DNA from 4 places in the Nonomuraea sp. CA-218870 genome. Region 2 is predicted to be linked to each of the others. Evidence: riboswitches for the same ligand, from Rfam matches in the RefSeq annotation. Region 2 holds a riboswitch; each other region holds the start of a gene.
What was found. A riboswitch is a leader RNA that binds a small molecule or an ion and turns the genes downstream of it on or off. The one in region 2 is predicted to bind cyclic di-AMP.

Region 1: linked by a shared signal. The riboswitch ahead of ACQEUU_RS35095 (coiled-coil domain-containing protein) and the one ahead of ACQEUU_RS01825 (NlpC/P60 family protein) in region 2 are both predicted to bind cyclic di-AMP.
Region 3: linked by a shared signal. The riboswitch ahead of ACQEUU_RS18075 (CHAP domain-containing protein) and the one ahead of ACQEUU_RS01825 (NlpC/P60 family protein) in region 2 are both predicted to bind cyclic di-AMP.
Region 4: linked by a shared signal. The riboswitch ahead of ACQEUU_RS33080 (hypothetical protein) and the one ahead of ACQEUU_RS01825 (NlpC/P60 family protein) in region 2 are both predicted to bind cyclic di-AMP.

What each region holds. Positions count from the first base shown of each region.
Region 1 is NZ_JBNJMN010000002.1:1,381,371-1,388,893, reverse strand. It holds gene ACQEUU_RS35110 (TrpB-like pyridoxal phosphate-dependent enzyme) at 1-576, shown strand, start outside; gene ACQEUU_RS35105 (DeoR/GlpR family DNA-binding transcription regulator) at 689-1,468, shown strand; gene galT (galactose-1-phosphate uridylyltransferase) at 1,465-2,547, shown strand; cyclic di-AMP (ydaO/yuaA leader) riboswitch at 2,614-2,753, shown strand; gene ACQEUU_RS35095 (coiled-coil domain-containing protein) at 2,759-3,748, shown strand; gene ACQEUU_RS35090 (hypothetical protein) at 3,920-4,897, shown strand; gene ACQEUU_RS35085 (hypothetical protein) at 5,153-5,452, shown strand; gene ACQEUU_RS35080 (DUF2716 domain-containing protein) at 5,580-6,896, shown strand; partial or broken gene ACQEUU_RS35075 (response regulator) at 6,999-7,523, opposite strand, start outside.
Region 2 is NZ_JBNJMN010000001.1:381,453-388,975, forward strand. It holds gene ACQEUU_RS01815 (RDD family protein) at 88-1,461, opposite strand; gene ACQEUU_RS01820 (amino-acid N-acetyltransferase) at 1,559-2,116, opposite strand; cyclic di-AMP (ydaO/yuaA leader) riboswitch at 2,394-2,546, shown strand; gene ACQEUU_RS01825 (NlpC/P60 family protein) at 2,554-3,597, shown strand; gene ACQEUU_RS01830 (LuxR family transcriptional regulator) at 3,650-3,862, opposite strand; gene ACQEUU_RS01835 (cytochrome P450) at 4,013-5,281, shown strand; gene lysX (bifunctional lysylphosphatidylglycerol synthetase/lysine--tRNA ligase LysX) at 5,265-6,722, opposite strand; gene ACQEUU_RS01845 (hypothetical protein) at 6,898-7,380, shown strand; gene ACQEUU_RS01850 (type III pantothenate kinase) at 7,438-7,523, opposite strand, start outside.
Region 3 is NZ_JBNJMN010000001.1:3,735,246-3,742,768, forward strand. It holds gene ACQEUU_RS18060 (ABC transporter substrate-binding protein) at 1-197, opposite strand, end outside; gene ACQEUU_RS18065 (RNA polymerase sigma factor) at 481-1,719, opposite strand; gene ACQEUU_RS18070 (YciI family protein) at 1,793-2,233, opposite strand; gene ACQEUU_RS18075 (CHAP domain-containing protein) at 2,324-3,052, opposite strand; cyclic di-AMP (ydaO/yuaA leader) riboswitch at 3,067-3,204, opposite strand; gene ACQEUU_RS18080 (Gfo/Idh/MocA family protein) at 3,321-4,277, opposite strand; gene ACQEUU_RS18085 (aldo/keto reductase) at 4,324-5,139, opposite strand; gene ACQEUU_RS18090 (HAMP domain-containing sensor histidine kinase) at 5,235-6,581, opposite strand; gene ACQEUU_RS18095 (sugar ABC transporter substrate-binding protein) at 6,908-7,523, shown strand, end outside.
Region 4 is NZ_JBNJMN010000002.1:942,199-949,721, forward strand. It holds gene ACQEUU_RS33065 (erythromycin esterase family protein) at 1-666, shown strand, start outside; gene ACQEUU_RS33070 (rod shape-determining protein) at 675-1,649, opposite strand; gene ACQEUU_RS33075 (DUF5302 domain-containing protein) at 1,809-2,009, shown strand; cyclic di-AMP (ydaO/yuaA leader) riboswitch at 2,165-2,305, shown strand; gene ACQEUU_RS33080 (hypothetical protein) at 2,488-3,399, shown strand; gene ACQEUU_RS33085 (alpha/beta fold hydrolase) at 3,438-4,301, shown strand; gene ACQEUU_RS33090 (DUF4032 domain-containing protein) at 4,547-5,767, opposite strand; gene ACQEUU_RS33095 (DUF885 domain-containing protein) at 5,790-7,367, shown strand; gene ACQEUU_RS33100 (class II aldolase/adducin family protein) at 7,339-7,523, opposite strand, start outside.

The sequences.
Region 1 (7,523 bases), on a different contig from region 2:
GTCGGCTGCACCGGCGGCGGCTCGAACTTCGCGGGCCTGGTCTTCCCGTTCCTGCGCCTGAAGCTGGCCGGGGAGATCGACCCGGTCATCAGGGCCGTCGAGCCGGCCGCGTGCCCGTCCTTCACCCGGGGCCGCTACGCCTACGACTTCGGCGACACGGCGGGCCTGACGCCGCTGATGAAGATGCACACCCTGGGCCACGACTTCGTGCCGGACCCGATCCACGCGGGCGGGCTGCGCTATCACGGCATGTCGCCGCTGCTGTCGCACATGTACGAGCTGGGCATGTTCGAGGCGGTCACCCGCTCGCAGACGGAGTGCTTCGAGGCGGGGGTGCGTTTCGCCAGGACCGAGGGCATTCTGCCCGCCCCCGAGCCGACGCACGCGCTGGCCGAGACGATCGCGGAGGCGCTGCGCTGCAAGGAGAGCGGGGAGGAGAAGGTGATCCTGACCGCGCTGTGCGGGCACGGCCACTTCGACCTGGCGGCCTACGAGCGCTACCTGTCGGGTGAGATGGAGGACTTCACGCTGCCGCAGGAGCGCATCGACGAGGCGCTGAGCGGCCTGCCGGCGTGACGGGTGGCCCGCCGCGGCGGGTCGTCAGCGTGCGGCGGGTCATCCACCAATCTCACAATCCCCAACATATTCGTGTCATAATTTGGTGGAATCTGTTGGAAGGAGCGGGGGCGTGCTCGCACAGCAGCGCCAGCAGGCGATCCTCGAACGCGTGCGCAGCAAGGGCGGGGTCCGGGTGGCCGACCTCGTGCGCGAGCTCGGCGTCTCCGACATGACCATCCGCCGGGACCTGGAGGTGCTCGCCGAGCGCGGGCTGCTGGAGAAGGTCCACGGCGGCGCGACCGCCATCGGCCCCGGTTCCACCGAGGAGCCGGGCTTCACCGCCAAGTCGGCCCGCCAGCAGCAGGAGAAGGAGGCCATCGCGCGCCGCGCCGCCCGGCTCGTGCGCCCCGGCACCGCGGTGGCCCTGTCCGCCGGCACCACCACGTGGGCGCTGGCCCATCATCTCATCGGCGTGCCCGAGCTGACCGTGATCACCAATTCGGTCCCCGTCGCCGACGTCTTCCACCGCAACGCCCGCGCCGACCGCACGGTCGTGCTCACCGGCGGCGTGCGGACCCCCTCCGACGCGCTCGTCGGCCCCGTCGCGGTGGCGGCGATCCGGCACCTGCACGTCGACACGCTCTTCCTGGGCGTGCACGGCATGAGCGTGCGCGCCGGGTTCACCACGCCCAACCTGCTGGAGTCCGAGACGGACCGCGAGCTCATCGGCGCCGCGCACCGGCTCGTGGTGCCGGCCGACCACACCAAGTGGAACACCGTCGGCATCAGCACCATCGCCGAGCTGTCGGAGGCCGACGTGGTCATCAGCGACGCGGGGCTGCCGGAGGAGGCGCGCAGGGAACTGGCCGACAGGGCCGGGGAGTTGATCATCGCGGAGGGGGCGGCGTGAAGCGCACCATCACCCATCTGGCCGACGGCCGGGAGCTCATCTACTTCGACCGGGGCGACGGGGCCGACCGCGGCGCCGTCGACCGGCGGCCGCTCGACCCGCGGCCGGTGGCGTCGGAGCTGCGCTACGACCCGCTGACCGAGGAGTGGATCGCGATGGCGGGCCACCGGCAGACCCGGACGTTCCTGCCGCCTGCCCACGAGTGCCCGCTCTGCCCGTCGTCCGAGACGCGGGCGTCGGAGATCCCGGCGTACGACTACGACGTGGTCGTGTTCGAGAACCGCTTCCCCTCCTTCTCCGGAAATTTTGGGACATATCAGGATGCCGGAGGGCTGAGCGAGGTCCGGCCCGGCGTGGGGCGGTGCGAGGTGATGTGTTTCACCTCCCAGCACGACTCCTCGTTCTCCCAGCTCTCCGACGACCGGGTGGAGCTGGTGATGGAGGCCTGGGCCGACCGTACGGCCGAGCTGTCCGCCCTGGAGGGCGTGGAGCAGGTCTTCTGCTTCGAGAACCGGGGCGAGGAGATCGGCATCACGCTGTTCCACCCCCATGGGCAGATCTACGCGTACCCGTACGTGACGCCCCGCACCAGGCTGCAGCTCGGCGCGGCCCGGCGCTACGCGGAGCGGCGGCCCGGACGCAACCTCTTCGCCGACGTGCTGGCGGCCGAGCGGGAGGCCGGGGTCCGGGTGGTCGCGGCCAACGAGCTGTGGACGGCGTTCGTGCCGGCGGCCGCGCGCTGGCCCTTCGAGGTGCACCTCTACCCGCACCGGCAGGCGGCCGACCTGGCCGCGCTCACCGGGGACGAGCGGGCGGCCTTCGCGCCGCTCTACACCTCGGTGCTGCGGGCCCTGGACGGGCTGTTCGGGGTGCCGATGCCGTACATCTCGGCCTGGCACCAGGCGCCGGTCCGGCAGGACCGCGAGCTGGCCTACCTGCATCTGGAGCTGTTCAGCATCCGGCGGGCGCCCGGGAAGCTGAAGTATCTGGCGGGGTCGGAGTCCGCCATGGGCGCGTTCGTCAACGACGTGCTCCCCGAGGAGGCGGCACTCATGCTTCGATCACAAGTAGATCACTAAGAGATTTCCGTTTGGCTCGCATTACTCGTGATCTACCATTAATATGCCTTCGAGCACGGCCGTAACGCCGTGTGAACGCCTAATCCCGGGCGAGCGCCCGGGAGCCGGGGACCCAACGCACCTGGGGTGAATCCACTTCGGTGGTAGGGCAACGCTCCCGTGCCCGAACCCGTCAGCTAACCCGGTAGGCAAGAGGGAGAGGACCCAGTACGTGGCGGCAGCGTCCCCCGCGCACCAAGCCATCGGTTTCGTCACCGCCGCGGCGGTGGCCTTCGCTCCTGTCCTGACCACGGTGACGCTGGCCTCGCTCACGGCCGCGCCCGCGGCGGCGGACCCCAAGCCGACGGAGCAGGAGCTGCGCAAGGAGTTGAAGCAGCTCAACGCGAAGGTCGACGGCCTGATCGAGCGCTACAACCTCAAGCGCGTCGAGCTGGCCGACGCCCGCAAGGCGGCCAAGGCCGCCGAGAAGCGGCTGGCCACGGCCGAGGCGGAGCTGTCGGAGGCCGAGCAGCGGGTCGCCGAGCTGGCTCTGCTGCAGTACCAGAATGGCGGCATGCAGCTGCCCACCCTGCTGACGCTGCCCGACGGCCGCGGCGCGGCCCTGCTGGAGCAGCTCACGGCCGAGCAGCAGGCGCTGGTCGACAAGGTGGCCGGAGCCCGCGACGAGAAGAAGAAGGCGGTCGACGACGCCGCCAAGCTGGCCGCGAAGATCGAGGCCGACGCCGCCGACGTGGTGGACCAGCGCGAGGAGGCCGAGGGCGTCATCGAGGACATCCAGAAGAGACTGGAAGATCTGGTGCCGTTCGCCACCGGCCGCCGTTCCGACGGCAGCTGGGCGCCGCAGCTCCCGTCGGGCTCCGACAACATCACGCCGCGCACCCGCCTGATGAAGACGGAGATCGCGAAGAACTTCGCGCTGCCGTTCAGCGTGGGCTGCTTCCGCGCCGGATCGAGCGGCGAGCATCCGCTGGGGCGGGCCTGCGACTTCATGATGAGCACGGGCGGCTCGATGCCGACGGCCACCCATGCGACGCTGGGCGACCGCATCGCCGAGTGGGCCATCACCAACCGGGCCAAGCTGGGCGTGAAGTACGTCATCTGGAAACAGCGCATCAACCACGGCTCGGGCTGGAGCGGCATGTCCAACCGCGGCAGCATCACCGAGAACCACTTCGACCACGTCCACATCTCGATGCACTGATAGGGGGACGAATAGCATCTGATGAGCTATTCGCCCCCTTGAAGAAGGCGTTTGAGCTGGTCGTCGCCCTGTGAAGGTGGCGTCCGTCGAGGTCGTCCTGTGTTTTGGTGCGTGGCCACCTGCCTGCCACTTTCTCGGTTCGCCGGACGGGATCTCGCATCAGATGCGAGCATGTCGCATCTGATGTATCAGGCACCCGGGGTGTCCTGCGCGATCTGTGGTCGGCGCGACCGTGGTCGGCACACCGGCATCGGTGATGCTCCGGCGTGCTTCGGTTGCATGCTCGCCGATCACGTGGACGCCCTGCTCACGGGGCCTGACGGGAGCATCGCAGGGACACTGATGCCGCTGCGAGAGGCCATTCTCGCGACGAACAACGCCCAGGCTGCCCTCTCCAACTTAGGCCGCAGCCGAGCCCATGACGTCCTAGCGGAGATCGCCGCCGGACGCGCCTCGCTCACCCATGCCACCCTGGACCAGCACGGCTCCAGCCGATCGATCGATCACCTGCGCGCGCTGCTCGTCGCCGCCCATGCCCTCCCCGCCCGCGACGAGCACCTAGTCCGGCTGGAAGCCTTCGCCCGCACTATTGCGGCCTCTGCTCACCCTGACGACAGGACGATCGTTGCTCTGTTCGCGCGCACCCATCTGCTGCGACGCCTCCGCAGACACCTCAGCGGCTCCGCACTCCAGCCTGGAGCGGCCTACCGGGCACGCGCCGAACTCGCCGCCAGCAGTCGCCTCCTCGCCCACTTGCGCCGCCGAGGCCGCACCCTGGCCACCTGTCGACAGATCGACCTGGACGCCTGGCTTGCCAGTCCTCGGCTCGCGAACAGCACTCGCAGTTTCTGGTCTTGGGCCATCAAGACCAGAAACCTGCCGCCCCTGGACATCCCCATCAGGATCAACACCGAGCCGTCCCAGTTCACCCCGGACGACCACCGATGGGCGCAAGCACGACGCCTGCTGACCGAAGACACTCTCCCGACCGCCGACCGGGTCGCCGGCCTCTGGTCCTGCTGCTCGCTCAGCAGGTTAGCCGGATCGCCCGACTCACCCGCAGCCATATCCACCATCGCGACGACGGACGGACCGAGCTCAGCCTCGGTGCCACGAACGTCGTTCTTCCCGGTCCGCTCGCCGACCTGATCAACCAACTTCCCACACCGCGCAGCGATGGCACCGCTCGCCACCTCCACGACGGAACCTGGCTATTCCCCGGCCGTCGCCCCGGCCAGCCCCTCCACCCCACCAACTTGTCCCGCCGCCTAACCCAGCTCGGCCGGCTCCTGTCGTGAACAGCCAGGCCGTCGAGAGCCCAGGATCTGAATTACCCCAGCTCGTGGACATGGGTGCCTTGACTCCTGCAGGATTCAAACCCGATCACTCGAGGAGGTAACCCTCATGCGTGAAGAGATCATCAAGACAGGCGACCTCGATGGCGCCCTGTCGATGCTGGCTGACGAAGCTCCTCACGCCGAGTTCTTGGAGGCGATGACGCAGGTCCTAGGCGATGACTATGAGGTTCAGCTGGATGAGAAGGCCGCCTTGGCCTATATCGCAGGCCCTGCCTGGTGGGAGTCCTACACCCAGCCAGATGAGGGAGAGTGTGACACCTACACAGTCGAGCGCATGCTTCCCAAGCGATCTGCTGGCCACAAAACTCATCGCCGACGCGATCAGTCACGCGTCCATGCGGCTTGATCTGCACGGCGCTCTGCTTCAAGAGGTAGCCCGAGTCCAGACGGCCGCCGCACGAGAAGGGTCATAGGGCCATCATCAGTTGAGGCGTGCCGGCTGCGGCATATGGGCTGATCAGGACTGAGTAGGGGTGGATGACGTGGCCGAAGTGCCTGAGATGCTGCTGTCTGTCTTTGAAAGCCAGTTACGAGGCCTAGTTCCGCAGGACGTGCCATGGGGAGCCGTCGTCGAGCGGGACGGGTCGCTGGTTCGCACTCACTATGGCACCCACGGAACCGTCGACCACACCGATCCGGCCGGCGACGACCTGGCGGAGGTGATCCGTCGGCAGCAGGACCTCTTCGCGGCGCGCCACGAGCCGATCGAGTGGAAGGTTTACGCTCACGATTCCCCGCTGCTCGGCGAGTCGCTGCGGGCCGCGGGTTTCATCCCGGGGCCGGAGCGCTCCCTTCTCGTGGCTGACATCGCGGACGTCCCGTCGCCCGAAGTCCTCCGGCCGGGCATGCGGGTACGGCACCGTCTCTCCGGAGAACGTGAGCGACTGCTCAGTAGGGCCGCGGACGCACCTGAACAACGACGGCCGCTCTCCGAGATGGAGGCCGACGGAATGGCCCGCGGGACGGGATCGGAGATGGAGATCCTGGTGCTGGAGCACGACGGGCGGATCCTGGACGCGCTCTGGATCGAACGCGTGGGCGGCACCGACTTCGCAGCCATCGGAGGCATCACCGGCCCCCGCCGTGAACTGCTCCAAGCCGCGGCCGCCTGGGCCGAATGGCGTGGTCTACGCGTGTTCCGGCCCCGTACGCCGCGATATCTCGTAGCCGAAGCGCCCGACTCGCTGGTGCCCGCTTATGTCGCCACGGGCTTCCATGAGATCGCCCAGGTGAGCACCTACCGCTGGGCGCCCGCAGGCGAGCCGGCCACTGACCGTGCCACGAAGCAACTCCTGTCCGACCCCGAGCACGACGAGATCTGGAAGCGGTTCGAGACCCGGTTCGAGGTGACCTATGAGACCGCCGATCGCGGCATCATCGAACCTCCAGACTCCGCCACCTGGCATCTCGCCACCGTTGAGCGCTCGAACGATCCCTTGCTGACCCAGGTGGAGGAGGTCATCAAGCGTGGCATACGCGCCAGCGCTCAACCTGGGGATCGGCTCTACCGTCTCAAGTGGCACATCAGCGGGTCCCGCACAGATCCGCTCCGTGCCGGTGGGCTAGGTGAGCCGCGCTGGGCAAGTTACGCCTACCTCGTCGATGAACACGTCATTCAGGTCACCGAGGACCTCAGGATGGGCACATTCGGCAACTGGCGCGAAGCCTCCCTGTGCGTGTTCGGCGAGGAACTCCTGGCGCACGTGGACGAAGAACTGACCGCGCTGCTCGGCACTGTCCTGCGACGCGGCGGGCGCCCGATCGGCAACGTCTGGAGCTTCGGTCCCTGACGACATGCCGCCCGGGCGGATTCAACCCGACATGAGCTGATCGGGACAGTTGCCATTCACACACTCTGAAAAGACTCTCCGCCACTAGAACGGGACGCCCGTTCAGGACTGGCCGGGGGTTCGGGGGACGAGCAGCCCTCGGTGGAACGCCTCCGTGACGGCCGCGGCGCGGTCCCCCACGCCGAGCTTGGCGTAGATGTTCAGCAGGTGGCTCTTGACCGTGGCCTCGGTGATGAACAGCCGGGCGGCGGCCTCACGGTTGGTGTTGCCGGCCGCCACGAGTTCGAGGACCTCCAGCTCCCGCGGCTGAGCGGCTGCGGCGCGGGTGTCCTGACCCGGTTCAGCAGCCGCGCCGCCACCGAAGGGGACAGCACACTCTCGCCCTTGGCGGCGGCCCGGGCGCCTCGCAGCAGTTCCTCCCGGGGAGAGTCCTTGAGCAGGTAGCCGGTCGCGCCCGCCTCGATCGCCGGAAGGACGTGGCTGTCGGTGTCGTAGGTCGTCAGAACCAGCACGCGCGCGGTGACGCCGAGCCTGGCCAGCTCGGTGATCGCGGTCAGCCCGTCCATGCCCGGCATGCGCAGGTCCATGAGGATCACATCGGGCCGGAGCTCCTGGGCGAGTCGTACG
Region 2 (7,523 bases):
GTCCCCCGACCGTTCCCATTCTGGTACGGAGCACACACGAAAACAGGGGCCGGTGGATCACCGGCCCCTGTTTTCCGGACTGCCCGGTTACTTGATCTTCACCACGACCGTGCCGGCGAACTTGTCCGCGAACGTCTGCTGCAGCGGCTTGTCCCACAGATGCGAGATGGCGTTGACCAGCACCGCGATCGAGCCGAGCCAGCCGAGGAACGGGATGCCGGCGAGGAGGTAGCCGCCCCACGTGACCCCGGCCCGCTTCAGCGCCACGCCGCTGGGCAGGCCGCCGGGCGGCAGGGCCTGACCGACGGGCACGACCTTGATCCCCATGACCAGCTTGCCGAGCGTCTGCCCGTTCGCCTTGGTCATGAAGAACTCGTAGGCGACATAGAGGCCACCGGCGACGAGCCAGAGCAACAGGCTGCCGATGATCGAGGTGAAGTAGCCGCTCGAGATGCCCGCCGCCGAGTTGTACGAGGCGAACAGCAGGCTCAAGAAGATGAAGTTCAGCACACCGTAGACCACGCCGAAGATGACGAAGTCGACGAGGCGGGCCACCAGCCGCTGCCACCACTCCGCCAGCGGCGCCGGGGCGCCCGGAGGCTGGAGGCCGACCGGCTGGCCGTACGCCTGCCCGTAACCGGGCTGGCCGTAGCCCTGCTGCGCGTACTGCGGCTGCTGCCCGTAACCGGGCTGACCATAGCCGGGCTGGCCGGCGCCGGGCTGCCCGTACTGGGGCTGCTGACCGTACTGCGGCTGACCGTACTGCGGCTGGCCGTAGCCCGGCTGCGACTGCGGCTGCTGCCCGTACGGGGCCTGACCGTAGTCGGGCTGGGACTGCGGCTGCTGCCCGTACTGCGGCTGACCGTAGTCGGGCTGGGACGCGCCCTGCTGACCGTAGCCCTGGCCGTAACCCTGCTGGCCCGAGGCAGGCTGCTGGCCGTACTGCGGCTGGCCGTAGCCCGGCTGCGACTGCGGCTGCTGCCCGTACGGGGCCTGACCGTAGTCGGGCTGCGACTGCGGCTGCTGCCCGTACTGCGGCTGACCGTAGTCAGGCTGGGACGCGCCCTGCTGACCGTAACCCTGGCCCTGCTGGCCCGAGGCGGCCTGCTGGCCGTACCCCTGCTGGCCCGAGGCGGGCTGCTGGCCGTAGCCCTGCTGGCCGTAGTCGGGCTGCTGCCCATACTGCGGCTGCTGGCCGTAGCCGGGCTGGGAGGCGCCCTGCTGGCCGTAGCCCTGCTGACCCGGCTGCCCGTACTGCTGCTGGCCGTACTGCTGCTGCCCGTGCTGCTGCTGGCCGTAGCCCTGCTGGCCGTACTGGCCCTGGCCGTAGGGGTCGTCGGCCCGATAGCCAACGACCGTCGCGTCGGGATCCTCGCCTTGAGGGCGTCCCGGGTTATGCCCGTATCCAGGATGATTCTCTCCGGAGTCATCCTGCGGATACGGCGGCTGTCCGGTGCTCACCGTGTCACCTCGCTTCGCGTGCGCATGTGGCACATGTCAGGGCACATGCCTGTCCTGGACAACGTATCGACATGGCTATCAACAATCACCTTTTCTGTCAGTCAAGATCCGCATCACCCGAGGTCAGGTGAAGCAACATCCTGGTGTTGCCCAGGGTGTTCGGCTTGACGTGTTCCAGGTCCAGGAACTCGGCCACGCCCTCGTCGTACGAGGCCAGGAGTTCCGCGTAGACCTCGGGCGAGACGGGGGTGCCCTGGATCTCACGAAATCCGTGTCTCGCGAAGAAGTCGACCTCGAATGTGAGGCAGAATACGCGGCGCAACCCGAGTTCTTTGGCCGTGTCGATGAGGGCCGCGACGATCCTGTGCCCGATCGCCAGCCCGCGCGCCTCCGGGTGCACCGCCACGGTGCGGATCTCCGCGAGGTCCTCCCAGAGCACGTGCAGCGCCCCGCAGCCCACGACCCTGCCGTCGCGCTCGGCCACCCAGAACTCCTGCACGTCCTCGTACAGGGTGACGGCGGCCTTCTCCAGCAGCCGGGGACCGGCTCCCGCGTAGGTGTCCACCAGGAGTTTGATGGCTCTGACGTCGGGCGTCCTGGCACGCCGGACGAGGACCTCCGTCTCGGGAAGGGGACGTTCGGCGAGCTGCTCCATGGCTCTCCAGAGTACCGATTGCGATTACGGCTCACCCCAAACCCGGGACTTCCGCCCCACTTGTGAGGTCGCGTGGCTGAACGAAGCGCTCCTGGCCGCCGCAGGTTCACCCCTGCGCCAAGTAACCACAAAGAGGACAGAAAGTCTTTGCCGTCACGGGGTTTCCGAGATCACCCTGTGACCCGTCAGTTGTGAAACCTCTACAGAGTCGGCAGTTCCGGTTGAGCAGGAACCCGGGGTGCATTAGTGTCCAGCGTCGATGTCCCCGCGCACGCGGCGCGGAGACGCGCCCAATCCCCGCAAGGGGAACCGGGGATCCGCCGGCGGCGATCAGGCAGCGCCGCCAGGGGTGAATCCGGGCACCTCGCTCGGTAGGGCTGCTCCGGCCCGAACCCGTCAGCTAACCCGGTCGGCGCCCACGGAAGGAGCTTTGATCGGTGAAGCGCACGCGCGACCGCAGGGGGAGCGCCGAGGGCGGGCCCGCCCGCCCCCCGGAACGGACCGGCAACGGCCTGAGGCTGATCGTCGCGGCCGCCGTCCTCGCCGCCCTGATGCTCGCCGTCCCAGCCGGTCCCGCCACAGCCGACCCCAAGCCCTCGCTCAAGGAGCTCTCCGAGCAGGTCGAGAAGATGCACCTGGAGATCGAGACGCTCACCGAGCAGTACAACGGGCAGCGCGAGAAGCTCAAGACCGCCAGGAAGGCCGTCGAGAACGCCGAGAAGAGGCTCGCCACCAGCGAGGCCGAGCTGGCCGCCAAGAGGACGAAGATGACGCTGCTGGTCGAGGCCGAGTACATGTCGGGCGGCCTCAACCGGACGCTCGCCTTCGCCGGCGGCGGCGACCCCGACACCTACCTCGACCGCGCGGCCACCACCTACGCGCTGCGCCGGCAGCAGAGCGAGGAGGTGCTGAAGCTCACCAAGGCGATGGACGCCGCAGAACGCGCCAGGGCAGGCGCCAGGAAGCGCATCGACGAGGTCGACCAGATCGTCGAGGACCTCGGCGCCAAGCGCGACCGCATCTCCGCCCTCGTCACCAGGGTCGAGAGCCGACTCTTCCAGCGCGCGCTCGGCGAGGCCGGCCGCCCCGGGACCCGGGCCGTCAGGGTGAACCTGCCCATCCCCGGCGACGGCAAGGCCGCCCAGGCCGCCCGCTGGGCCCTCACCCAGCAGCTCAAGCCGTACGTCTGGGGCGCAGAAGGCCCCAACGGCTACGACTGCTCCGGCCTGGTCATGGCCGCCTACCAGCGCGTCGGGATCTCGCTGCCGCACTACACCGGCGAGCAGTGGACCGCGGGCAGGCACATCTCGCGGGAGGAGCTGCGCCCCGGCGACCTGGTCTTCTTCTACAGCGACCTGCACCACGTGGGCATCTACCTCGGCGGCGGCATGATGGTGCACGCCCCGCGGACCGGTGACGTCGTCCGCATCGCCTCCATAGCGCGGCGCCCCTACGCCGGCGCGGTGCGCATCGCCGACTGATCATCGGGATCAGCCGGCGCGCTCGATCGACCGGCGCTGGAAAGGCGGCGCGCTAGATCAACTGGCGGCGCGCCGCCCAGGCCACGGCCTCGATCGCCGTGGCCACCCCGATCCGGTCGCAGATGCCCCTCAATCTTCGGCGCACCGTGCGGCCGCTGCAGTCGAGGCGGCGCCCCACGCGATCCACGGTGACGCCTCTGGCAAGCTCTGCCAGCAACGCCAGGTCTGCATGGCTCAGTTCGACGTTTTCACTGAGCACATCCATCGGGAGCCCTCCCCCCAACAGCACTACTCGGAGACCTCCTGGCCCGAGCAATGGGCTGCTCGTCCCGGACTACGTAAACGCATCCGTGAAAGACCGTCAAGCGCGAGATCCGCTTCATCTGACCCTGGCCATTGACATGATCCGGCCAAGATGAAGTACTCGCCATATGCCGGCACCTCCACCAGCGCGATGATCGATCACAACGCCTCTGACAGCGCGTCGCCGCCCGCGCTGACTCCCAGCGATCTGCTGGGTTTCGATCCGTACGACGACGCATTTCTGCGCGACCCCTATTCCAGCTACCGGAAGCTGCGCCGGCCGTTCCACCGGACCCGCGGCGGGCTGGTCGTCGCCACCTCCCACGAGCTCTGCTCGGCCATCCTGCGCGATCCCCGCTTCGGCCACGGCCCCACCCCGCCGTCCGGCCCCGACGAGCCGGTCCGCTCGTTCCTCATGATGGACCCGCCGGACCACACGCGGATGCGCGGGCTCGTCAGCAGGGCCTTCACGCCCGGCATGGTGCGGCGGTTGCGCCCGCGCATCGAGACGATCACCGCGGAGCTGGTCGCCGCGCTGCCGGACGAGGCCGACCTCGTCCGCGACTTCGCCTACCCGCTGCCCGTCATGGTGATCAGCGAGATGCTGGGGGTGCCGCCCGAGGACCACGAGCGGTTCCGCGGCTGGAGCGAGACCGTGGCGCGCAGCCTCGACCCGATCGTCACCGACGAGCTGGCCGAGCGCAACCAGCGGGACCGTCGAGAGTTCCACGCCTACTTCAGGGACCTCATCGCGCTGCGCCGGCGGGCGCCCGCCGACGACCTGCTCAGCGCGCTCGTCCAGGTCGAGGAGCTGACCGAGCGCGAGCTGCTGGCCACGTGCGTGCTGCTGCTCGTGGCCGGGCACGAGACGACCGTCAACCTCATCGCCAACGGCGTGCTCGCCCTGGTCAGGCACGGCGTGCTGAGCGAGGCCGCGCACCGGCCCAGGGAGGTCGTCGAGGAGGTGCTCAGGTACGATCCGCCGGTCCAGCTCACGGCGCGCACCGCGCTGCGGGACGCCGAGCTGGACGGGGTCGCCGTGCCGGCGGGCACGATGACGATGGCGCTGGTCGGCGCGGCCAACCGCGACCCCGGTGTCTTCCCCGACCCGGACGTGTTCGACGTGGGGCGGGCGCCGGGCCGGCATCTGGCGTTCGGCCTGGGCGTCCACTTCTGCCTGGGCGCGCCCCTGGCCCGGCTGGAAGGCGAGGTGGCGCTGGCCGCGCTGGCCCGGGCGGCGCCGGGGCTGGAACTGGCCGATCCGGACCCGCCGTACAAGGGGAACCTCGTGCTGCGCGGCCTCGCCCGGCTGCCCGTCCGGCTCAACCGCGGCCGGGGCGGCGCGGCGCCCGCCCCCGGCGCGGTCAGCGGGTCGGTTTGACCAGCGGGAACAGGATGGTCTCGCGGATGTTGCGGCCGGTGAAAGCCATGATCATCCGGTCGATGCCGGCGCCCATGCCGCCCGTGGGAGGCATGCCGTACTCCAGGGCCTGGAGGAAGTCCTCGTCGAGCTGCATGGCCTCGAGGTCGCCGCCCGCGGCGAGAAGGGACTGCTCCTCCAGCCGACGGCGCTGGTCGATCGGGTCGTTCAGCTCGGAGTAGGCGGTGCCGAGCTCGGTGCCGAAGCCGATGAGGTCCCACTTCTCGGTCAGGAGCGGGTTGTCGCGGTGGACGCGGGCCAGCGGGGAGGTCTCCAGCGGGTAGTCCATGACGAACGTCGGCTGGACCAGGGTGTGCTCGATCAGCTCCTCGAACAGCTCCTGGACGAGCTTGCCCTGGCCCCACTTCGGGTCCCACTTCACGTCGTGCTTGTCGGCCAGGGCCCGCACGCGCTCCAGCGGGGTCTCGGTGGTGACCTCCTCGCCCACCGCGCCGGACACCAGGTCGTACAGCCTGGCCCTGGGCCACTCGGGCAGCCCGAGGTCGACCTCGACGCCGTCGTGGACGACCACGGTGGTGTCGAGCGCGGCCACCACGGCCTTCTGGTACATCCGCTGGGTGAGGTCGGCCATGTCGTGGTAGTCGAGGTAGGTGCCGTAGGCCTCGACCATGGTGAACTCGGGGTTGTGGGTGGAGTCGGCGCCTTCGTTGCGGAAGTTGCGGTTGACCTCGAAGACCTTCTCGATGCCGCCGACCACGAGCCGCTTGAGGTAGAGCTCGATCGCGATGCGGAGGTAGAGCTCCATGTCGTAGGCGTTGATGTGGGTGGCGAAGGGCCGGGCCGCCGCGCCGCCGTGGATGGGCTGCAGCATCGGCGTCTCGACCTCGAGGTAGCCCTCCTCGTGCCAGAAGTCGCGCACCGCGCGCACGGTGGCGCTGCGGACGCGGGCCATCTTGCGGGCCTCGTCGTTGACGATGAGGTCGACGTAGCGCTGGCGGACCCGCGCCTCCGGGTCGGTCAGGCCGAGGTGCTTCTCCGGCAGCGGGCGCAGGCACTTGGAGGTGATCTGCCAGCGGTCGGCGAGGATGGACAGCTCGCCGCGCCTGGAGGTGATCACCTCGCCCTCGACGCCGACGTGGTCGCCCAGGTCGACGTCGTGCTTCCAGGACGCGAGCGACTCCTCGCCCACCTTGTCGAGCGAGATCATGACCTGCAGGTCGGCGCTGCCGTCGCGCAGGGTCGCGAAGCAGAGCTTGCCGCCCACGCGGTTGAGCATGACGCGCCCGGCCACGCCGACCCGGTCGCCGGTGGCGGTGTCGGGCTCCAGCCCCTGGTATTTCTCCCTGAGCTCGGCGTTGGTGGTCGTGCGGGGGAACGTCACCGGGTAAGGGTCGACGCCTTCGGCGCGAAGGCGGTCGAGCTTCTCCCTCCGGATGCGCATCTGCTCGGGAAGTTCGTCGCTCACACCATCAAAGGGTAGGGGATACGGCCGCCTGCAAGGTCTGGTCGGTCCCCTGCAGGGGGCCTGCAACCAGGCTCGCTTACTCATGAGTCACGAGCTCGAAGGAGGATCCGGCAGCGGGCCGGGGACTGGGGAAGGGGCTCTGGGAGAGATCATGTTCAAGAAGATCGCCACTGGCCTGCTCGCCGTCGCCGCCACCGGCGCCCTCGCCCTCGCGGCGCCCGCCGCCGCGAGCGCCGCCACCACCACCGGCGGGTTCGACTACTCGGACTCCTGGGGCCCGGTCTACGCCAAGCACCACCTGGCCAAGGCCACCGGCTGGATCGGCGTGGAGTGGGACGAGCACCAGGAGTCCAACACGGCCCACGTCCGCGGCCGGCTCTACGACCTCGACCGGCGCACCTACGGACAGGGCGGCAAGTGCGCCTACGTGAAGGTCCAGGCCGCCGACTTCCACCACGACTGGGACGAGGTCTACGCCAGGAAGTTCTGCGGCTACCCGGGCGCCAAGAAGTTCGCGTTCGAGGTCGACGACGTGTCCGCCGTACGGGTGAAGGTCTGCCAGATCCCCCCGAACCGGCACTGGGTGACCAAGTGCGGTCACTGGGAGTACCTGTACGCCGCCGAGTCCGAGTAGGGCTTCACACGAGCCGCAGGCGGTCCCCTACCCGAGCGGGGGGCCGCCTGCGCCCTTTCACGCGGTGTTGCGCTGGTAGACCAGCCGCAGCCCGATGAGCGTGAGCCACGGCTCCTGCACGTCGATGGAGCGTGACTCGCCGA
Region 3 (7,523 bases), 3.4 Mb from region 2:
TTCCACTTCTTCACGGCTTCGTCGTAGCCGAAGTTCTCGCCGCCGCCGAAGGTGTGCACGTTGATGGTGACGGGCTCGGCCGGCGCGCTCGCACCGGCCGAGGGGGCCGACGTCTCTCCGCCACCACAGGCGGCGGTCACCGCGGCGAGCGCGGTGACCAGGACACCGGTTACTGCAAAGCGCTTGTGGTTCGTCATACCGTACCCCTCTTGGGTGTGGATCTTGGGAGGTGCATCGCGACAATCCCGCGATAGGAAGTCCTTGGGAGCGCTCCCACAAAGAGTGCCCGGAGTGCGTCCAGGCGTCAACGTCCTGAAACTCAACCGTTACCTCTGGGGCATTTCGTGACCGTTGAAGTGTCTGTAAGAGGATGTATCGCCCAAAGAACCACTTGGGAGCGCTCCCATCTCACGTGCACCGATTCTCCCGCACACCGGCACAAACGCGCTCAGCCAGGCAGGGAAACCGGCTGGTCCCGGCTCATCCGCAGGAGGCCGCGCGCCGCTCCATGACGGCGCGTTCGCGGCCGTTGCGGGTCATCGCGGCCGCGCGCTCGAACTCGGCGCGGGCCTCGCCGCGCCGGCCCAGCTTGAACAGCAGGTCGCCGCGGACGCCCGGCAGCAGGTGATAGCCCCGCAGGGCCGGCTCGCCGGCGATCTGGTCGACCAGCTCCAGGCCGACCTCCGGGCCGTACGCCATGGACAGGGCCACCGCGCGGTTGAGCTCGACCACCGGCGAGCCCGACAGGGCCGCGAGCCGCGCGTACAGGCCGGCGATGCGCACCCAGTCGGTCTCCTCCGCGGTGAGCGCGCGGGCGTGGCAGGCCGCGATCGCGGCCTGCAGCGTGTACGGGCCCGAGCCGTCACCCAGCTCCTCGGCCCGCTCCAGCGCGGCCAGGCCGCGGTGGATGAGCAGCCGGTCCCACCGGGCGCGGTTCTGCTCCAGCAGCAGGATCGGCTCCCCGGACGGGTCCACCCGGGCCGCGGCGCGGGACGCCTGGATCTCCATGAGCGCCACCAGGCCGGACACCTCGGGCTCCTTCGGCATCAGCCCGGCCAGCACCCGCCCCAGACGCAGCGCGTCCTCGCAGAGCGCCGGGCGCATCCAGTCGTCGCCGGCGGTGGCCGAGTAGCCCTCGTTGAAGATCAGATAGATGACCTCCAGCACGGGCGGGAGCCGTTCGGCCAGCTCGTCGCCGGCGGGGACCTCGAACGGCACCCGCCGCGCGGCCAGGGTCCGCTTGGCGCGGACGATCCGCTGCGCCACCGTCGGCTCGGGCGCCAGGAACGCCCGCGCGATCTCGTCGGTGGACAGCCCGCCCAGCACCCGCAGGGTCAGCGCGACCCGCGCCTCGGTGGACAGCACCGGATGGCAGGCGGTGAACACCAGCCGCAGCAGGTCGTCCTCGATCTCCTCGACGCCGGGCGGATCCTCCTCGTCCTCCAGGCTCCGGCCGATCTCGGCGAGCTTGCGCGCGTAGCGCTCCTGGCGGCGGATCAGGTCGACGGCCCGGCGCTTGGCCACGGTCATCAGCCAGGCGCCCGGGTTGCGCGGCACGCCCTCGCGCGGCCACTGCTCGAGCGCCGCGACCAGGGCGTCCTGCGCCAGCTCCTCCGCCAGGCCGAGGTCGCGCACCAGCCCGGCCAGCCCGGCGATCAGCCGTGCCGCCTCGATGCGCCAGACGGCCTCGACGGCCCGGTTCGTCTCCGCAGCGGTCACGGGCCCATGCAAACAGTCCCCCCGGAAGGCCGCAACTCGGGCGCCGAGCCGCGCCGGGGGGCTTGCGGGGCGGTCAGGCGTCCTGGCCCGGGTTCTCCAGGGACTCGCGCACCGCCGACTCGCGCCGGGCGGTCTCCGGGCTGAGGGAGGTCTCCGGCATGTCGGCTATGTCGAAGACCTCCCAGAGCTCCAGGCCCACGCCCTCCCCGCCCTCGGGGACGGGGACGCGCAGGGCCCACTCCACGGCCTCCTCGCGGGACTTGACCTGGATCAGCCAGAAGCCCGCGATGATCTCCTTGGTCTCGGCGAAGGGTCCGTCGACGACCTTGGGCTTGCCGGGGCCGTAGACGATGCGGGCCGCGCGGGAGCTGGGGTGCAGCCCTTCGGCGGCCAGCAGGACACCGGCCCTGACCAGCGACTCGTTGTAGGCCGTCATGTCGTCGACGAGCTGCCGGCTCGGCAGGGCACCCGCCTCGGTCTCGGCGCTGCCCTTACCGATGATCATGAATTTCATGACGTGTGCTCCTTCAGTGTCCCGGGTCTCGTCAACGCGTCGGACGAGCGGCGCCCGCCTCGACAACCCCAGGGGATTCTTCCGGAGAACTCAGGTGGCGTACTCGGGGTAACCGTAGCCGACCACCTGGGACTTGGGCCGGACCCGCTCCTCGACCACCCCGTTGCCGGTGTTGCCCTCGATCGTGGAGATCGTCCCGTTGCCGTTGTCCTTCACCACGAAGCCGACGTGCTGGATGGACCCGATGCTCTTGCTGCCGTTCCAGGCGAAGAAGACCACGGCGCCCGGCCTGGCCTCGGTGCCCCAGCGGTCGTTGGCCGCGAACCACTTCGCGTGGGTCACCGTGTAGGCGTCCCAGCCGATCTGGGGACGGGCGCCGATCTGCTCGCCGACCCAGGAGACGAACATGGCGCACCAGGGGGCGTTCAGGTAGCCGGCGGGGTGGCCGCCGTCGCGGGCGATGGTCTCCAGGGCGCGCTGCGAACCGGCGTACCACTCCTGGAACTTGGTGCCGCCGCCCCGGGAGTTCTCCCGGACCCCGATCTGCGACCTGGCCAGGGCGAGCACCTGCGCGGCGGTGACGTTGATCTGGTCGGTCTTCGCGGGCCTCGCCTGAGAAGAGGCGGCCTGTCCGGCACTGGTCTGTCCGGCACTGGTCGGCACGGTGCTGGTCTGAGCCGTGAGCCGGACGTTCTGGTCGGATCCCGGGTCGGCGTGGGCGGGGAGGGGGGAGCCGACGGCGCAGGCGACCAGGGCGGTCGCCGCGACGGTGAGGATGTGCTTCGACTTGGGGACACGGGGGAGACGATGTCTGACCATCGAAGAGATGCAACTCCTTGCTTCCATGCCGCTTACCGGGTTAGCTGACGGGTTCGGGCGTGGAAGCTGCCCTACGGCGCGGGAGGCGCCGATTCACCCCGAGGGACGTGGGTCCCCGGTTCCGCGCAGGGCGGATTCAGCGGTCGCAGGGCTGTCCTGCGATACGAGGGCGTTCAAGGCAATGAATCGGACAAACAGGACGTATACCTTGAACGGGGCAACAAGGTAATACATCCGGCAAGAGATTGACAAGGGTGCAAAGCCCAAGTCAGGGAATCTGGCTCCGCGCGTCGGCCAGCATCCGCATCATGGCGAGGCTGTCGTCCAGGGGCATGATCGCGCTCTCGGTACGGCCCTGGGCCAGGCAGTCCCGCACCTCGCGCAGCTCGCCCGCGTACCCGTTGTCCGCCGGATCGTCGAGCACGTGCTCCTCCGGCTCCATCCCTGGCCCGCTGAGCACGACCCGGCGCGGAGCCCAGAAGGGGGCGTCGAGGTCGGCCCGCATCCCGGTGCCGACGACGGAGGCGTCGTTGGCGTAGGCGGCGACCAGCGAGCACTCCACCAGGGCCCGCCTGCCGCCCGGATAGCGCATCAGCCCGCCCGCCTCGGCGTCGACGCCGCCGGCCGCCGGCGAGCCGGTGATGTGCGTGCTCTCGGGCTGCCCGAGGAACAGCTGGGCCAGCCCCATCGGGTAGATGCCCAGGTCGAGCAGGGCGCCGCCGCCCAGCTCCGGCGCCCACAGCCGGTGCGCGGGATCGTACGGGAGCGCGAAGCCGAACGAGGCCCGCACCGAGCGGATCTCGCCGAAGCGCTCGTCGCGGGCGAGCATCCGGATCAACGGGTTGAACCGCATCCACATGGCTTCCATCAGGAAGACCCCGGCCTCGCGGGCCAGCCGGACCATCCGCTCGGCGTCGGCCACGGTGGCGGCGAGCGGCTTCTCGCACAGCACGGCCTTGCCCGCCGCGATGGCGGCCTCGGCCACCTCCAGGTGGCGGGCGTGCGGGGTGGCGACGTAGACGGCGTCCACGGCCGGATCGGCGCACAGCTCGGCGTAGGAGCCGTGGGCCGTCTCGGCGCCCAGCTTGGCCGCCAGCGCCTCGGCCCTGCCGAGGTCGCGGGAGCCGACCGCGGCCACGCGCATCCCCGGCTCCGCGGCGATGACGGCGCCCACGGTCCTGGCGATGCCGCCGGTGGCGGCGATTCCCCACGCTAAGTCACGCACCCGGAAGATCGTACAGATTCATCCCAGGAAGCGATATGTGTGCGGATCAGTCCATCGTGGCGGGATCCCAGCCGAGGCGGCGGTGGGCGTTCATCGCCCCGATCGCGGCCATGTCCTCCTGGTCCAGGATGAAGTCGAACACGTCGATGTTCTCCCTGATCCGCGACGGGGTCGCCGACTTCGGGATCACCACGTTGCCGAGCTGGACGTGCCAGCGCAGCACGATCTGCGCGGGCGTGCGGGCGTGCTTGTCCGCCAGCACCGCCAGCGCCGGCTCGTCCAGCAGCCCCCGGCCGGCGCCGAGCGGGCTCCACGCCTCGGTGATGATGCCGTTCCGGTCGTGGAACTCGCGCATCTCCCGCTGCTGGAGGTACGGGTGCAGCTCGATCTGGTTGACGCAGGGCACGATGTCGGTGTCGTCCATGAGCCGGGTGAGCAGGCCGGCCGTGAAGTTGGACACGCCGATGGACCTGGCCCGGCCGTCCCGGTAGAGCTTCTCCAGGCCGCGCCAGGCCAGGACGGACCGGTCGTGACCCGGCGCGGGCCAGTGGATCAGGTAGAGGTCCACGTAATCGAGGCCCAGCCTGGCCAGGCTCTCGTCGAAGGCCTGCTCCACCCGGTCGTGGTCGCCGCCCATCAGCTTGGTGGCGACGAAGAGCCTCTCCCGGGGGACGCCGGAGGCGCGCACGGCCCGGCCGACGCCCTCCTCGTTGCGGTAGAGCGTGGCCGTGTCGATGTGGCGGTAGCCGGCCTCGATCGCGGTCAGCACGACCCGTTCCGCCTGGTCGTCCGGCACCTGCCAGACGCCCAGGCCGAGCTGCGGGATCTCGACGCCGTCTCGATAAAGCCGTAGCGAGTTCATGCCTCTGATTGTTCACGTCTCCTTCCGCCCGGTTCCGTCGCCCGCGCCGCCTTGAACCGGTCGTGAACGGGCCATCACCTGGCCGGGAGACGAGGTCACTCGTGCGGCGCCTCCGGCAGGCGCAGCACGAAGCGGGCGCCGTTCGGGCAGTCCTCGACGCGGATCCGGCCGCCGTGCGCCTCCGCGACGTCGCGGGCGATCGCCAGGCCGAGCCCGGTGCCGCCCGCGTCCCGGCTGCGGGCCGCGTCCAGCCGGGTGAACCGCTCGAAGATGCGCTTGCGGTCGGCCACGGCGATCTGCGCGCCGTCGTTCTCCACCGCCAGCACGGCCTGGCCGTCCTCGCGCGACACCTCGACCGTCACCTGGCTCTCGGCGTGCCGCTGGGCGTTGTCCAGCAGGTTGGCCAGCAGCCTGGCCAGCTGGAGCTGCACCCCGTTGACGACCACGCCCTCGGCGAGCTCGGTCCGCACCGGGATGCGGTCCTTGCGGCCGGCGAGCTCCTGGCGGACCAGGCCGGCCAGGTCCACGAGCTCCCTGGCCGCGTCCACGTCGGAGCCGATCCTGGCCAGCAGCAGCAGGTCGGTGATGATGGCCTCCAGCCGGTCGGTGTCACGCAGGGCCGACTCCACCAGCGCCGGCACCTCGGTCTCGTCCGGGTAGAGCCGGGCGCTCTCCAGCTGGGTGCGCAGCCCGGCGATCGGCGTGCGCAGCTCGTGTGAGGCATCGGCGGCGAACTGGCGCTGCTGCGCCCCCGAGCGCTCCAGGCGGGCCAGGGTGCCGTTGACGGAGCGGGCGAGCTGGGCCACCTCGTCGTCGCCCGGCGGCTGCGTCACCCGTTTGCTCACGTCACGGGCGGTGATGTCGTCCAGCTCCCGCCGCATCCGGGCCACCGGGCGCAGGGCCGAGCCGGTGACCGCCCAGGTCGCCCAGGCGGTGAGCGCGAGGATCGCGGCGAGCTGCGCGGCGGCGTTGACCTCCATGCTCCGGTCGGCGAGCAGCGCGGGGGTGGGCTGCCCCGCGTAGACGATCGGCGCCCCGGCTCCCGGACCGGCCCGCGTCGCGCTGAGGTACAGGCACATGGCGGGCAGGCAGTCGGTGACGTCGACGGGCTCCCCGCCCGCCGGCGGCCGCACGTCGCTGAGCCGCGGCAGGCTCCTGGCCGCGTCGCTCGTGGCCAGGATCCGCCCGTCGTCGGAGACCAGCTGGATCAGGTCCACGTCGGGGTCGAGCACGGGCAGCGTGCTGCCGGGCCCCAGCTCGCCGGAGCGTACCTGGGCGGAGATGCGGTCGGCGGTCTCCCCGGTGGCCTCCCACGTCGACTCCGCGACGATGTGGCGGCTGACGAGCACGACCGCGATGGCCACGGGGGTGAGCACGAGAGCGGCGACGACCGTGGCGATGATGGTGACGCGTCCTCGCAGGGAGCGGACCCACAGGCGCACTCATCGACGCTACCCACCGCATCGTCGCCGGACCGCCGCGCGCGGGGAAAGAAAGGCCCATGCTCCCGCCAGGCGGACGCGCGTGACGGGAGCCGCGTTCAGGGGAGAAGATCGGGCGAGCATCCCCGGCGGTCGCCGCCGGGGCCCGCAAACTTGCCGCAAGTTTCACACCGCGATCGTGCTGCGCCGAGACCGCTCCCGGACGGCCGATCCATGAGGATCGGATAACGCTCCCTTGCAAGATCTTCCAAATCTTGCAGAGAACGGCTAACGTCCCGGAAACAAAGCCGTAAAAGCGGTCTAATAACGATCTTTCGGGAGGTCTCGTGAGCAAGCGAGTCCTGGGTGTGGCTGCTCTGGCGACACTGGCATTAACGGCCTGCGGCGGCTCCGACCCCGCGACCCCCTCCGCGGCCCCCAGCGGGTCCGCCTCCGCCGCCCCCGCGTCCGGCAAGCTCGTCATCTGGGCCGACCCCAACCGGGTCAAGGCCCTCAAGCCCTTCGCCGACCAGTTCGGCACCGAGAACGGCGTGACCGTCGAGGTGAAGGAGATCAGCAAGGACAACCAGCAGACCTTCCTGACCGCCTCCCAGCAGGGCAGCGGCCCCGACGTCATGGTGGGCGCGCACGACTGGATCGGCAACCTGGTGCAGAACGGCGCCATCGAGCCGGTCAACCTGACCGAGGCCCAGAAGGCGGCGTTCTCCGACATCGCGATCAAGGCCGTCACCTTCGACGGCCAGATCTACGGCGCCCCGTACGCCGTCGAGAACATCGCGCTCATCCGCAACACCGACCTGGCCCCCGACGCGCCCGCCACCGTCGAGGACCTGGTGGCGACCGGCGAGAAGCTCAAGGACGACGGCAAGGTCCAGGAGGTCCTCTGCCTGCCCGTCGGCCAGAAGGGCGACGCCTTCCACGTCTACCCGCTCTTCGCCGCCG
Region 4 (7,523 bases), on a different contig from region 2:
ATCGAGGCGGCCGCCCGCAGGCTGGCCGACGAGGTGGGCGCCGGCGGGCCGGGGGAGGCGGCGGCGCATGCCAGGACCGTGCTGCAGTTCGCGACACTGATGACCCGGCCGATGCGCGACGCCGACGGGACGCGCACGGCCGGGGCGGCCCGCGACCTGTTCATGGCCGACAACGTCGACCGGCTGCTGGAGGACCCGGCGGCGAAGATCGCCGTCTGGGCGCACAACGCTCACGTGGCGGCCGGCCACTACGCGGGCTACGGCGCTCCGCTCATGGGAGGTCATCTGCGTCAGCGTCACGGCGCCGCTTACTACGCGCTCGGCCTGCTGTTCGGGCAGGGTGAGTTCCGGGCCAGGCGGCTCCGGTTCGGCAGGCCCGACGTGCGGAGGCCGCCGGTACGCCACCGGGTGCCCGCCGCCGGCCGGCCCGACGTGGCCGAATCCCTGCTGGCCGCCGCCTGCCCCCGCGATCACGTCGTCGACCTGCGCCTCGGGCCCAGGCCCGAGGCGGTGACCCGATGGCTGGGCGAGCAGCGGTACGTGCGCGGCTACGGCGCCGTGGCCGGGCGCTTCTCGTACAAGCTGTCCTTCACCCCGGCCGTGCTCGGCGCTGCCTTCGACGGGCTCGCCTACATAGCGCGGGGCACCTGTTCGACCCCGCTGTAGCCGGGCTGTCACAGCGGGGGCCGGGGGCCGATGGCGCCCAGGCGGTCGGCGTATCGGCCGAGGCCGAGCGCCATCGACTCGACGGGCCGGTCCGCGCGCCGGGCCGGCACGCCCATGGCCGCGCGCAGGCGCCTGGCGAGGCCGCGCAGCAGGGCGCCGCCGCCGGTCAGCACCACCCCGTGCATGGCCACGTCGCCGGCCAGCTCGGCGGGGCAGCGCTCCAGGGCCGAGGCCGCGGCGCGGGCGATGGCGTCCGCCGGCGCCCTGGTGACCTCGTACAGCTGCTGGACGGGCAGCCACGCGATCCGTTCGCGCCGGGACTCCGGGTCGAGGCCGCGGACGATCACGTGCCGGTCGATCGGCTTCCAGCGCGAACCGGCGCGGAGCTTGACCGCCTCCGCCTCCGCCTCGCCGACCAGCAGGCCGAGCTCGCAGGCGGCCAGCGCGGCGATCGCCCTGTTCACGGCGTCGCCGCCGGTGTGGACGGTCGTCGCGGCGACGACGGCGCCGCAGGCCAGGATCGCGATCCTGGTCAGCCGCGGGCCGATGTCGACGATCATCCGGCCCGCCGGCTCCCGTACCGGCAGTCCCGCGCCGAGCGCCACCGCGACGGCGTGCTCGACGAGGTAGACCCGCCGGGCGTCCGCCCGGTAGGCCAGGTCGCGCGCCGCGGCCCGCAGGAGCGGCGAGGAGGCGTCGGGCAGCGCCATCACCAGTCGTGGCCGGGCGAACGGGTGCCCGTGCACCTTCGTCAGGAAGTACTTGATCAGCCGCCCGGCGAGCTCGCCGCCCTCGCGCACCGGCCAGCGGGCGATCCCGCCGCCCGACTCGTACGCGGGAGCGCCGAAGAGGGTGCGGCCGGTGGCCGTCAGGGCGGCAGACGGCTCGTTGAGCACGATGCCCAGGCCTCGCGCGTAGATCTGGGTGGTGGCCGCGCCGAGATCGACGGCGAGGTCGCGGCCGAGGAAGCCGAGCGGGCTCACCGCCGCCGCTCCGGGGGGTCGGACTGCATGTCAGGGGTGTTTCCTGGATCGGGTCAAGCCAACACCAAGCCGCCGGAGCGGGTTTCGTGATGATCCCCGGTTTCGCGCGGTCAAGGTTCGCGTGGGAAGCTGGGACCGTACGCACACCAGGAGGTCCTCATGGCGGAAACACCGGAGCCGGAAGTCGACGAGACTCCCGAGGACGAGATGAAGCGCAAGTTCCGTGAGGCTCTGGAACGCAAGCGCGGCCAGCAGGCGGGCACCGGCGGGGGTGGTAGGGGAGCCGACCATTCCAAGGTCCACGGGACTCATGGTCCGGCTGCGGGCAAGCGGTCCTTCAGGCGCAAGAGCGGCGGCTGAAACCGGGTGTTCCGAGGGGGTACGGCATGCCGTACCCCCTTTTTATAGGTAGATCTTCGCCCGAATCATGGGCTTACCTTTGCATATGTCCGCTTTGCCCGCTAAATTGGTAAGCGTTACCAGGCGGTGACCATGACTCTTCACCAGGAAGAGGCCGCTGCCTGGCGCCGAATCCCGCGCCTCGCGGGAACCGGGGACCCATCTCCTTGGGGTGAATCCGGCCCTTGCGGCCGGTAGGGCAACATCTCCACGTCCGAACCCGTCAGCTAACCCGGTAGGCGAGATGGAGAGGACTTTTCTTCGTGATGTATCACCGCGCACGTCCCCCCTATCGCGGGATGTCACCGGCCGCCGGTTGAGCGGCACCATTTCCTGATCTTTCTCGTCGCGCCCCCGCGTAGCGTCCGCATGGCTTGACGCCCGGCTACGCCCTTCGTGCGCGCGTTTTGCTGTTGCCTCACAAAGGATTTGCGCTTTCATGCCCGCTCGTTTCAGCATGCGTTCCCTCGCCGTGCTCGTCGCCGCCGCCGGCACGCTGGCGTTCGGCTCCGGCGCCGCCCACGCCGACCTCGACATGAGCACCGAAAAGATCCTGCTCAAGGGTGATACCACCGCCTCCTACTTCTGGGACGACGGCTCCGGCCGCGCCGGTGACACCGGGCTGCCGGCCAGCGGCAAGCCCATGCAGAAGGGCATGGCCGCCAGCCCCAGCTGGCCCCTGCTGACCGAGGGCTACGTCCTCTACAACGGCAAGAAGGCGCCGTTCTTCGTCGGTGACCGCGGTCCGGGCACGCCCTCCAACAGGGGCATCATGCTCGACCTGGACGGGAAGACCTTCGCCGACCTGACCGGTGGGACGTTCAACCCGCGCACGCTGATGGTGGACGGCAACGGCGGCAAGGGCCACATCAAGGTCGAGTACGTCATCACCAAGTGGGGCGACGGCGTGGGCCTGAAGAACCACCCGGTGGCGTTCTCCACCGGCGCCTGGGGCCGCATGGACCGCAACCCTGCCAGCCCGCCGGTCCTGGCCGAGGACAAGTCCGAGGACAAGGCCGGGGAGAAGGCGGAGGACGGCAAGGCCCTGGCCGGCGCCAAGGCGGACGCCGAGCAGGACGCGCCGAACGCCCTCGCCGGAGCCCAGCCCGCGAAGAGCGAGCCCGCGAAGAGCGAGCCCGCCAAGACCGAGCCCGCCAAGACCGAGGCTCCGAAGGCGGTCGCCGTGGAGCCGATGGCGGACGGCAGGCCGACGGCAGGCGCCGCCGCCCAGGCCGCCGCGGCCACCGAGCGGAGCAACGTGACCGGCGCCGTCGTGGTCGGCGGCGCGGTGCTGCTCGGCGGTGGCCTGGTGCTGGGCCGCGAGCGGCTGCGCAAGCTCCTGCGCCGCTGAGCTTGGCTTGACCCACATCAGAATGTCATTCTAGGGCCGTGACCTCGATCGCATCGGCCCATGGCATCGACATCGCGTACGAGAGCTTCGGCTCTCCCGGCGGGCGCCCGCTCCTGTTGATCATGGGGCTGGGCGCCCAGCTCGTGCACTGGGACGACCCGCTCTGCGAGCTGCTCGCCGACCAGGGACACCACGTCGTCAGGTTCGACAACCGCGACGCCGGACTGTCCACCCACCTGCACGACGCGGGCGTGCCCGGCTCGGGCAGGCCCGTGCCCTACCTGCTGGACGACATGGCCGAGGACGCCGCCGGGCTGATGGACGCGCTGGGCTGGCCGGCCGCGCACGTGATGGGCGCCTCGATGGGCGGCATGATCGCCCAGTCGCTCGCCCTCCGGCACCCCGAGCGGGTCCTGACCCTCACCTCGATCATGTCCATGCCCGGCGGTTCGGTCGCCCCGCCGAGCGAGGAGGCCCGCGCGGTCCTGTTCACCAGGCCGGCGACCACCCGGGAGGGCGCCGTCGCGCAGGCGGTGGCCACGTCGTCGGTGATCGGCTCCCCGGGGTACGGACCCGACCGCGAGCGCGTCGAGCGGCTGGCCGGGCTGGCGTTCGACCGCTGCCACGACCCGGCCGGCGTGGCCAGGCAGTTCGCCGCGATCGTCTCCTCTCCCGACCGGACCGAGGCCCTGGCCCGGCTCGACGTCCCCACCCTGGTCATCCACGGCGCCGACGACCCGCTCATCCCGCTCGCGGGCGGTCAGGCCACCGCCGCGGCGATCCCCGGCGCGGAGCTCATGGTCTTCCCCGGCATGGGACACGACCTGCCGAGGGCCCTCTGGCCGGAGATCGTCGAGGCCGTCACCAAGCTGACCGCCCGCCGTCCCGGCCCGGCCGGGTGATCTCCTCACGCGACCCGGGGACAGGTGCCGTACCGGAGTGCCGTGGAAGGGGCGGCGGCCCGCGCTCGCCGCGCCCGGACGCGGACCGCCGGGTCCTCGGGGTGGAGGCGTGGCTTGAGGACCCCGACAGCTTAGAAGTGCCGGAAGGGACGGAAAGCCAACCGTGACAACGGCAGTCGTACCGAGATGAAGGTGTTTATAGCTGAGGCGAAGAAAAACCCTCCCCAAAGGGGGAGTTCAGCCATTCAGGAGATCTGACTCGCGTTCTCGTCGTCGGGAAGGAGCGCCTTCTCGTCGGGCTTGAAGACCAGCACCTTCCGCACGTACGACGTCACCGCGGTGGCCAGTCCCACGTCGGCCCCGGCCGCCTCCGACAGGTACCACCGGTGGTCGAGGATCTCGTGGAACAGCTGCGGCGCCTCCAGCTTCCCGCGCAGCTCCGCCGGGATCGCCGCGATCGTCGGCTGGAACACCTCGGCCAGCCAGCGGTGCGCCACGATCGCCTCGTCCTCGTGCCGCAGCCCCTTGGCCACCCGGAACCCGTCGAGATCGTTGAGCAGCCGGCGGGCCTGGTTCTCCTCGGCGTCCAGGCCGGTCAGGCGGAGCAGGCGGCGCTGGTGATGTCCGGAGTCCACCACCTTGGGCCGGACGATCAGCCGGCCGGTGCCGACCTTGCGCCGCACCATCATCTCGGCCACGTCGAACCCGAGCAGGTTCAGCCGCCGGATCCGCTGCTCCACCCGGTGCCAGTCGACCTCCTCGATGATCTCGTCCTGGGTCAGCTCGGCCCACAGCCGGTGGTAGCGGCTGACGATGTCCTCGGCGGTCTCCATGGGGTCGATCGACGGGTGCAGCAGGCCGCCGGCCTCCAGGTCGAGCATCTCCCCGAAGATGTTCAGGTGCGCGGCGTCGATGTCGCCGAGCCGCTGCCCCTCGCTGATCATCGGATGCATCTCGCCCGTCTCGGCGTCGACCAGATAGGCGGCGAAGGCCCCGGCGTCGCGCCGGAACAGGGTGTTCGACAGCGAGCAGTCGCCCCAGTAGAACCCGGTGAGGTGCAGCCGCACCAGCAGCACGACCAGCGCGTCCATCAGGCGGGTGAGGGTGTCGGGCCGCAGCGTCCCGGACATCACGGCCCGGTACGGGAGCGAGAACTGCAGGTGGCGGGTGATCAGCGCCGCGTCCAGCCCTTCCTCGCGGCCGGTGACGTAGGCGACGGGCTCCACGGCGGGCGCGTCCAGCCGGGCCAGGTCCCACAGGAGCTGGTACTCCCGCTTGGCGTACCTCTCGCTGATCTCCTTGATCGCGTAGACCTTGCCGCCCAGCCGGGCGAACCGCACGACGTGCCGTGAGATGCCGCGGGGCAGGTCGACGAGATGGTGCTGCGGCCATTCGGCGAGCGGCAGCTCCCAGGGGAGGCGGATCAGGTCGGGATCGCCTAACGCACCGGTGATCTGGAGGGGCATGGGGCCAGGATAAGGTGCGTCGGTGGACGAGTTTCTCAGGTGGTACTTCTCCCGGCGTCCGGTCGTCGCGAGCACCTTGGGCGCCGAAGGCTACGACCACACACTGGGCGACTTCTCCGCCGCCGCGTTCGACGAGCGCGAGCGCGAGGAGGCCCGGTGGCTCGCACGGCTCGAAGCGGACCCCGCCGGCGACCCGATCGACCGCGGCCTCGTGCTCTCCCAGCTGCGCGGCGCGGTCGCGCTGGCCGAGTGGCCCGACTGGCGGCGCGACCCCGCCGTCTACCTGTCGGCGGTCTTCGCCGCCCTGTTCACGCCGTTCCAGCACCGGCTCAGGCCCGAGCCCGAGCTGGTGGCCGCCGCGATCTCCCGGCTGGCCGAGGTGCCCGGCGTGCTGGCCGCCTGCCGGGCCAACCTCGACCCCGAACTGGCCGCGCCGCTGCTCGTGGAGCGCGGGCTCGGGCAGGCCCGCACCGGGCGCGGCTTCCTCACCGAGACCGTGCCCGGCATGGTCGCCGACCCGGACCTGCGGGCCCGCCTCGCCGAGGCCGCCGAGCCGGCCGCCGTCGCGTTCGACGAGCTGGTCGCGTTCCTGGCGGACTTCCGCTGCGGCGGCACCTGGCGGATGGGGGAGCGGCTCTACTCGCGCCTGCTGCGCGAGCGCGAGCTGCTCGGGTACGGGTCGGCCGAGCTGCACGAGAAGGGCAGGGCCGCCTGGGACGAGCTCGACGGGCGGATGCGCGAGGTCGCGGTACGGGCCGGCGGCTCGCCCGACTGGAGGGCCGCCATGGAGACGCTCATGGACGACCATCCCGAGACGCTGGAGCTGATGCGGGCCGAGTACGAGGCCGAGACCGCCCGGGCCCGCGCGTTCGTCCTGGAGCGGGACCTGGTGACGTTCCCCGAGGGCGAGGAGTGCCTGGTCCTGCCGTCGGCCGTCTACAGCCGCCCGGTCGTGTCGGTGGCCCACTACCTGGCGCCGCCGCCGCTCAGCAGTTCGCGCACCGGCGTGTTCTTCGTCCCGTACACGCCCGGCCACTTCACCCCCGAGCAGGTACGGCAGCGGCTGCGCACCAACAGCCGCGCCCAGATGCCGTCGATCGCGGTCCACGAGGCCTACCCCGGCCACCACTGGCACCTGGCGACGCTGGCCGCCAACCCGCACCCGGTCCGCAAGGTCTTCCGCACCCCGTACTTCACCGAGGGCTGGGGCCTGTACGTGGAGAAGCTCCTGCACGAGCAGGGCTACTTCGACACGCCCGCCACCGAGCTGGCCCACCTGGACTTCCGGATCTTCCGGGCGGCCCGCATCGTCGTGGACACCGCGCTGCACTGCGGCGACATGACGGTGGAGGAGGCCGAGACGTTCATGGCCACCAGGGCGTCGCTGTCGCCCGGCACCGCGCGCGGCGAGGTCGGCCGCTACTGCGCCTGGCCCACCCAGGCGCCGTCGTACTTGACCGGGGCCATCGAGATCGAGCGGATCCGCGACGCGTACGGAGGCTCGCTGAAGTCCTTCCACGACCGGATCGCCGGGTCCGGCGGGCTGCCGCTCGGGCTCGCCGAGGCGGCGCTCAACGGCGGGGGAACTCCGGCGGGTTGAGCGCGCGCTCCACCACGGCGGCGAGCTGCTCGTCGGTGAGCACGACCGGCTCGCCGACGCCGAGCGCGCGCACGTAGACCTCGCACAGCCACTCCAGCTGGCGGGTGGCCTCGAACGCCTCCTCCAGCGTGGCGCCGATCGTCACCCCGCCGTGGT